Regions from separate parts of the Idiomarina sp. X4 genome, predicted to be linked through region 2. Evidence: predicted binding sites of a transcription regulator. Region 2 holds the regulator's gene; the other holds the start of a gene.
The links. The regulator LexA, encoded in region 2, represses DNA repair genes until DNA is damaged. The targets are predictions, from matches to a motif close to TACTGTATNNNNATACAGTA.

Region 1: the regulator LexA is predicted to act here: its motif matches at 2,191-2,210, upstream of recN (DNA repair protein RecN).

The regions. Positions count from the first base shown of each region.
Region 1 covers NZ_CP025000.1:216,022-220,453, forward strand. The annotation lists gene dnaK (molecular chaperone DnaK) at 1-336, opposite strand, end outside; gene grpE (nucleotide exchange factor GrpE) at 441-1,100, opposite strand; gene nadK (NAD(+) kinase) at 1,243-2,133, shown strand; gene recN (DNA repair protein RecN) at 2,242-3,906, shown strand; gene CWC33_RS01195 (outer membrane protein assembly factor BamE) at 3,994-4,344, shown strand; gene CWC33_RS01200 (insulinase family protein) at 4,373-4,432, shown strand, end outside.
Region 2 covers NZ_CP025000.1:899,479-903,910, forward strand. The annotation lists gene plsB (glycerol-3-phosphate 1-O-acyltransferase PlsB) at 1-1,410, opposite strand, end outside; gene lexA (transcriptional repressor LexA) at 1,543-2,160, shown strand; gene CWC33_RS04320 (SOS-response cell division inhibitor) at 2,157-2,588, shown strand; gene coxB (cytochrome c oxidase subunit II) at 2,887-4,008, shown strand; gene ctaD (cytochrome c oxidase subunit I) at 4,019-4,432, shown strand, end outside.

The sequences.
Region 1 (4,432 bases), 680 kb from region 2:
TGGTGCCTTTTTATCGCCATCCACTTCTACCCAAGCGTCGCCATTGTCAGCTTTTACAATTTTGTAAGGCATAATGCCAATGTCACGCTGTACTTCATCGTCTTGGAAACGACGACCAATCAAACGTTTAATTGCGAACAAGGTTTTGTTCGGGTTAGTGACAGCCTGACGTTTCGCCGGTGAACCCACCAAAATTTCGCCATCGTCAGTGAATGCAACCACTGACGGGGTTGTGCGGTCGCCTTCGCCGTTTTCAATAACGCGTGCTTTACCGCCATCCAGTACAGCAACACAAGAGTTTGTTGTACCTAAGTCAATACCAATTGTTTTGCCCATGATTCGTCTCCAACTCCAGATTCATGAAATTTGTTTCGTTACCCCTTATTTGGGGGCTCTCTATTTCGATTTCAACACCCTGTAACAGGATATTTGATTAATCTTTATGCTTTCGTATCAACACCTGAGTCTGAATTACGCGCAACCATAACCATTGCCGGGCGTAGCAGGCGGCCATTTAATTCATAGCCTTTCTGCATCACTGCCATAATGGTGTTGTTTGAGTGCTCGCTTGACTCTTGCATTGACATTGCCTGGTGTAAATCAGGGTTAAAGGCTTCGCCTTCTTCACCCACTGCTTTTACGCCGAACTTTTCTAATGTTGAGGTAAGGCTCTTATAAGTCAGCTCAATCCCTTCAATAAAGTTGCGACTAGATTCGTCCTGCTGATCAGCCAGTTGCAGCGCTCTCTCTAAGTTGTCCACCGAAGTGAGCAACTCATTCGCGAATTTTTCCAAAGCAAACTTATGAGCTTTTTCAACGTCCTGACTGGCACGGCGTCTTACATTTTCCATTTCCGCCTGTGTACGAAGCACTGAGTCGCGCTGCTCTTTTACCTGAGCTTCAGCTTTACTCAGAGCGAGCTCAAGCTCTGCAATTTTGTCAGTTTGATCGGCTGATGTGCCTGCTGTTTCAGCTTCAGCTGCAGCAGCATCCTGTTGCAACGCGTCTTCTGCCGCTTGCGCAGCCTGCTGCTGTGCTTTCTGTTGCTCAACCGTCTGGTCAACATTCTGTTCAGTCTGTTGGTCTTTCTTATCCGCCATATTTGACTCTCTTCAGTCGGGTTTAAATTGAGGTTGCCAAGTTAATGGGGGCAAGTTTTTTACTTTCAAGGGGCTTTCTATGACTTGATAAATTTTCCACCTGATATTAGCGTTAACAGCCTAAACCACAGGAACTGTCATTATGAGCGCATTTCAAAGAATTGGCTTACTAGGTAAGGTCAATGACCGCGGCACACAACTCACTTTAGAAACGGTGACGACGGCATTAAACGAACGTGGCTATGACATAGCACTTGAATCCCGCACCGCTGAACAGTTACCTCAGAAGCTGCTCGAGTCCGGTAAAATAAAAACCATGGGCCTTTCTGAATTAGGTGAATGGGCGGATATTGCGGTTGTCGTCGGCGGCGACGGTAATATGTTAGGAGCAGCCAGAGCCCTGTGCGAATACGACATAGGAGTTATTGGTGTGAACCGGGGCAATTTAGGCTTTCTGACTGACCTAGACCCTGACGAAGTAATGACCCACTTACTTAACGTTTTAGAAGGCGAATACCATGTTGAGAAACGTTTTCTACTTTCCGCTGAAGTGATTAGCAACGGGTCTCCGGCTGGTGCGGGGCGAGCCATTAACGAAATTGTTCTGCACTCTGACAAAGTCGCACACATGATAGAGTTTGAGCTGTATATTGACGACCACTTTGTCTTTAGTCAGCGTTCCGACGGGTTAATTTGCGCCACCCCTACAGGTTCCACGGCCTACTCACTGTCCGGTGGCGGCCCTATTCTGCACCCGAACCTCAACGCAATGACGTTGGTGCCTATGTTTCCGCATACATTGAGTAGCCGCCCTATTGTTGTCGACGGAGAGAGTCATATACGGCTGCGTGCGGCCTACGACAATGATTTATTGCAAATTAGCTGCGATGGCCACGTACGGATGGCTGTGCATCCAGGCGATGATATTGTTCTTAAAAAACATGATCATGCGTTAAAAATGATTCACCCCGTCGACCATAACTATTACCACGTACTGCGTAACAAACTCGGCTGGGGCAGCCGACTATTTTAGTCGTGATAAGCAAACTGAGCTTGCAATAAAAAAATAGTACTGTATAAATACTGTATAAACTGTACAAATCAACAGTACTCTGAACGTACACGTCTATAAGGTGCATTTATGTTAGCTCAGTTACACATCCGCAATTTTGCTGTCGTAAAGTCTTTAGATATCGATTTCGCAAAAGGCATGACTGCCATCACGGGCGAAACCGGGGCTGGTAAATCCATTGCCTTAGATGCTTTAAGCTTATGTTTAGGTGCCAGAGCTGACGCTAACTGGGTCCGGCCAGGTCAGGACAAAGCAGAAATTAGCGCAGTTTTTACGGTTGATTCAAACAGTCCTGCCGCCCAGTGGCTTAATCAAAATGACTTCGATTCGGAAGAAGAGTGTATTTTACGACGTGTCATTCAGCGCGATGGTCGCTCAAAAGCCTGGATAAACGGTACCCCGGTTGCGCTAAACCAACAAAAACTGCTGGCTCCCCTATTAGTGAATATCCACGGGCAGCATGAACACCAATTATTATTAAAAGAAGACCATCAATTAGAGCTGCTCGATAACTACGCAAGACACACTGATTTGCTGTCAGCGGTTGCAGCGCAGTACCGCCAATGGTTCGAGCTTGAAAAGGAGTACAAGCATTATATTCAGCAACAAGATGAACTGGAGGCGCAACGACAATTACTTGAATATCAGGTGGAAGAACTGAATGACTTTGCGATTACTGAAGGCGAATTTGAAGAACTGGAACTACGCCATAAAAAGTTAAGTCACAGTAAATACTTAATGGAAGCCAGTGCCTTTTCACTCAGTGCGCTTTACGAGGGCGAGCATAACAATGCAACAGGGCTGGTTTCTTCAGCGAATCAACGATTGGAAGAAGCAGCGGATATCGATGAGCACCTAAAGCCGGTTTGCCAGTTATTGGAACAGGCCAAAGTACATATTGAGGAAGCCGCACTCGAACTGAGACATTATCAGGATGAACTAGAGCTCGATCCTGCTGAGCTGGACATTGTTGAAGAGCGTCTCAGTAAAGCCATTAGCTTAGCCAAGAAGCATCAGGTTGCCGCTGCTGATTTGTGGCAACATCACCAAAAACTAAATGCCGAACTCGATAACATTGTTAATGCTGATAAAAACCTTGAACAGCTTGATGCCGATCGCCAGCAAGCTGAAACTAATTACCGTGCATTGGCGCAGAAACTTTCTTCCAGTCGTCAAAAAGCAGCTGATGAGTTGAGCCAGAAAATTACACAGTCAATGCATGAGCTCAACATGCCTCACGGTCGATTCATTATTGATGTCGAGCATGACTCGGCTAAAAAGGCATCCCGTCTGGGTACTGATGATATTCAATTTGAAGTGACAACCAACCCAGGCCAGCCACTGCAGTCTCTCAGTAAAGTTGCATCGGGCGGTGAACTTTCGCGTATTAGTCTTGCCATACAGGTCATGACAGCAACCCAGAAGTCAGTGCCAACTATGATGTTCGATGAAGTTGATGTTGGTGTAAGCGGCCCAACTGCGGCTATTGTTGGCAAGATGCTACGCGAGCTTGGAAAAACCGCTCAAGTTATTTGCGTCACTCACTTACCACAGGTTGCTGCAAAAGCTGATAATCAGTTCCAGGTCAGTAAATACAGTGACAATGATGAAACAGAAACGACGGTAACTGCTCTCAGTCATAACGAGCGGGTGACAGAGCTTGCTCGCTTATTAGGCGGAGATAGCGTTACCGATATGGCAAAAGCAAACGCAAAAGAACTTTTAGCAAGTTAGTCGCTGACTGTGCTGGTGTTCAGGGGCTGCTTTGTTTATCATCGTCAAAAGTCGAATACAGTGACAATAAAGAACAATAGGTACTTCATGACCAAATTTGCAGTTTGTATCGCCGCACTGCTGAGCTTAGGCGGCTGCTCCATGCTTGATAGTATGGTTTACAGAATCGATATTCCTCAAGGCAATTACCTTGAGCAGGACGATGTTGATAAACTTCGTGTCGGCATGACTGAAGAGCAGGTTATTTATGTGTTGGGTAAGCCGGTTGCTGAAAACAGTTTTGACTCAGATCGTTGGGTTTACCTCTACAACATGAATCCGAACGAAGGCAAAATATACCGTAAAGAACTCATATTAACTTTTAATAACGAGCGGCTAAGTGATTTAAGCGGTGATTTTGCAAAGTCAGAACAGTTTGATCAGCCTCTTGATCAGTAATAAGCCCTAACATGAACTAAGGAGCATTATGGCGAACTCCTCAACGCCTGATGAGCTCGTCCGTGTTGTCCGAAGTCCCAGTGACAAA
Region 2 (4,432 bases):
GATAGGCTGGCCAAAGGTGACAAAGCCCTGACCGAAATTACGTAGCTTGGTAATCGTTTTCAAAATTTGGAAAACCGATTCCTTTTCTTTGTCCTTACCTTTGAGCTCTTTCAGGTAAGTAGCGACTTCCATAATGTGTTCATAGCCCAGGTAAACTGGGACTAGCGATACCGGACGTTGCTGGTCGCGCAGCATTCCTTGCACAGTCATCGCCAGCATGCCAGTTTTCGGTGGCAGTAAGCGGCCTGTTCGTGAGCGTCCACCTTCGCTAAAGTATTCGACGGGGTAACCTTTTTGGAATAGCCAGCACAAGTACTCACGGAATACGGCAGAATAAAGCTTGTTGCCGCGGAAGCTGCGGCGTATAAAGAATGCGCCACCACGGCGGAAGATACCGCCAACCGGGAAGAAATTCAGATTAACACCGGCGGCGATGTGCGGTGGTACCAGGCCTTCTTTATAAATGACATAACTCAGTAGTAAGTAGTCCATGTGACTACGGTGGCACGGCACATAAATAATTTCGTGCCCTTGTTGGGCCAAACGACGTATGCGCTCCCCGCCTTTTACATGGATCCCGTTATAAATGCGATTCCACATCCAGGTCATAAAGCGGTCCAGCAGGCGTACCAGCGTTGAGCTGTAATTTGCGGCAATTTCATCGATGTAAGAAAGTGCTTTCTTGCGAGCCTCTTCTTCACAGATTTTCTTACCTTTCGCTTCGTCTGCCACGGCCTTTTTAAGCGCTGGTGTGTTAATTAACTGCGCCATGAGCTCTTTGCGATGACTCAACTTCGGTCCGGCAACCGCATGGCGCATACGAACAAAGTGAACGCGGGCAACACGCGCCAATTTATGGGCTATGCGCATATCAGCGCCGTAGTCATGCGCCATTTTTCCAAGACTCACACTACGTGATAAACGCAGTAACACATGACGACCTGAGAAGAGTACCAACCAGAATTTACGAAGCGCCCCCGGATTGTCGAGGTCGCCTGTCATGGCTTTACCGGCTGTCGCTTCCTGACCCGCCTGACGTCCCCAGAACACACCGGCAGGTATCAGCTGCAAATCGAGCTTAGTATCGTCTTTATGCAGCTTTAATAATTGATGAAATTCCTTCACGGCCTCTTCAGAAGTTTCATTGGCAAACTCTTCCAGGTACATGACCCGACTGTATTCCTTGCCATTCACTTCAAGTGGCTCGAGCGGATCAGGCAGGCCGCGCTTTTTCGCCGCACGCTGCAATATGGAAAGATCCGCTGAAGATGTCGAGCGCATAACGTAAGCCACCGGCTTTTGTACCGTGCTGTTGTGATCGGTTTCATCGCCGTCCCAAATTTCTTCGAACCGTGTTAGCCAGCGTAATGGATACTTCAACACCGCATAAAAAGGGCTTTTTTTGCTCATACATCGACCTCTGTTTTAAACAGAGCTATAGGATACCAACTTAAAAAATAAAAGTCGTTGATGAAATGACTTGCGAAATGAAAATACCTGTATATACTCACAGTATCACTGTACATAAACACAGGTTCGAATATGCGCCCTTTAACACCGAGACAGTCTGAAATATTAGAGCTGATTAAAGACAACCTGCACGCGACTGGTATGCCACCAACGCGCGCGGAAATCGCGTCGAAGCTTGGCTTTCGTTCTGCCAACGCAGCAGAAGAGCATTTAAAGGCATTGGCGCGTAAAGGTGTTATCGAAATTATGCCGGGCATGTCGCGTGGTATTCGGTTAGTTGGTGACGACTTTGATATCGCTGAAGGGCTGCCACTGATTGGTCAGGTCGCTGCCGGTGAGCCATTGCTGGCTGAAGAGCATGTTGAAGGGCATTACAAAGTCGACGAATCATTATTCCAGCCTGCCGCCAGCTTTTTACTAAAAGTAAACGGCATGAGCATGAGAGACATCGGCATTCTCGACGGCGATCTACTCGCTGTGCATAAAACGGAGCAAGCGAGAAACGGCCAAGTCATTGTTGCTCGGGTAGAAGACGAAGTGACGGTAAAGCGCTTTGAGCGCAAAGGACGCACTGTCTTATTACATCCGGAAAACCCAGATTTCTCCACCATCACCGTAGACTTAGCGTCACAAGTATTCGCTATTGAAGGTCTGGCGGTTGGTGTTATCAGAAACGGAGCTGCATTATGAAGACTCAACAAAACACGAAATTACACCACCCTGGTTTGTGGAAAGCTGCACCTACGGATATTAAATTTGAGCCGGAAGCTCATACGGAATCGACAGAATCGGACGCATTATCACCCGCTGTTCAAAATGCTTTACAACAAAAGCCAAGTGAGTGGGTCACTGTTATCGGTGGGGACAAAAATGTCATTGCTGAACTTATTGAATCAGGCGTTGCGGAGCACCAAATTCGTTGGTTACGCAGCCATTCTGCGGAGCGTTGCGAATGGGCATTAGAGCAAGCATTGCTGGCCGGAAACAGCAGCGTGGTTATTGCCTACCTTGACTCTGTGTCAAGCCGCACCTGGCAGCGCGCCAAAATGGCCAGTAAGTTAAGTCGCACTCAATACTTCCTGTTTGATAAAAACACACTAACATCCCACCTCCACTAAATCCTCGTTAGTGTGTTTCTTCCTTGATAGGCTGCTTCGGCAGCCTTTTTTAACAGATCCGCTCATTTATTAACCATTTGTTTGATTTGATCTGGATCTTTCTTTGTAAATTAGTTAATAAATGTACTACCCGACTATAAAAATATTATAACAACGATAATTATAACAAAGAGTCTGTGGAGAAAGTGATTTCTGGGGAGATGCTGTTCCTTTTTCTGCTTACCTCTTTGTTCTTCGAATTTTGATCGGAATTAGTCTTTCGGTCTCATTGAAGAATAAGAGGAGAAGTCACGTGAAAATGAAGCCTCTGTGGGCACTGTTGGCTATGTTGAGCTTACCTGCGAGCGCGGAAAGCCAACTCAACCTAACCAAAGGTGTTACCGAAGTCAGTAACCGGGTATATGACCTGCACATGACGATATTTTATATCTGTTGTGCCATTGGCGTGGTCGTATTCGGTTTAATGTTCATTTCGATGATTCGCCATCGCAAATCGAAAAACCCTAAACCAGCGAATTTCCATGAGAACGTAAAAGTTGAAATTGCCTGGACCATTATTCCACTCCTCATTCTTGTGGGTATGGCCATTCCGGCAACAACAACACTGATTGCTATGGAAGACACCTCAGAAGCCGATGTCACCATCCAGGTAACAGGTTCTCAGTGGAAGTGGCACTACAAGTATTTCGAGAATGACGTTGAGTTCTTCAGCCGCTTAGCGACACAGCAAGAGCAGATCAATAATAAGTTCACTAAAAGCGAAAACTACCTTCTGGAAGTTGATCGTCCATTGGTTATTCCTACCGACAGAAAAGTTCGTTTCCTAGTGACTTCGGACGACGTTATTCATAGTTGGTGGGTGCCTGACTTTGCCGTTAAAAAAGACGCTAACCCTGGCTTTATTAACGAGACTTGGACCAAAGTCGATGAACCCGGGATTTATCGCGGCCAATGCGCTGAGCTTTGTGGTAAAGATCACGGTTTCATGCCGGTTGTAGTTATTGCAAAAGAACCCGCCGAATACGAAAAATGGATAACCGACATTGAAGCGAAACAAGAAGCCGCTCGCCAGCGAGAACAAGAGCTGCTCTCTATGGAAATGTCGAAAGAAGAGCTCATGGATTTGGGTGAAAAAGTATATAACAGTACCTGTGCAGCTTGTCACCAACCTAACGGTCAAGGTGTCAACGGTGTATTCCCTGCACTCGCGGGAAGTGGCGTTGCCGTTGACCCTGAGGCGAAATCAAAACACATCGACATTGTTGTTAACGGTGTATCCGGAACGGCCATGCAGGCATTCGGACAACAGTTAAGCATGCAAGAGCTCGCTGCGGTTATCACCTACGAGCGTAATGCCTGGGGTAACGAAACCGGCGACCTTATTCAGGCAGCCGACATCAACAAAGTCATGAATCAATAAGGAGACGGTGATGAGCACAGCAGTCGAAGCAACACATCACGACGCACACCACGATCATAAGCCGTCTGGTATTGGTCGCTGGCTATTTACAACCAACCATAAAGACATTGGCTCAATGTACTTACTGTTCAGTTTGACAATGTTCTTTGTGGGCGGCGCAATGGCAATGGTGATTCGCGCCGAATTATTTCAACCGGGTCTGCAACTCGTTGATCCACATTTCTTTAACCAAATGACCACAGTGCATGGATTGGTCATGATTTTTGGCGCCGTTATGCCAGCCTTTACTGGTTTGGCCAACTGGATGGTACCAATGATGATTGGGGCGCCGGATATGGCATTGCCGCGTATGAATAACTGGAGCTTCTGGATACTTCCATTCGCTTTCATGATTCTACTCGGTTCATTGTTCATGGAGGGCGGC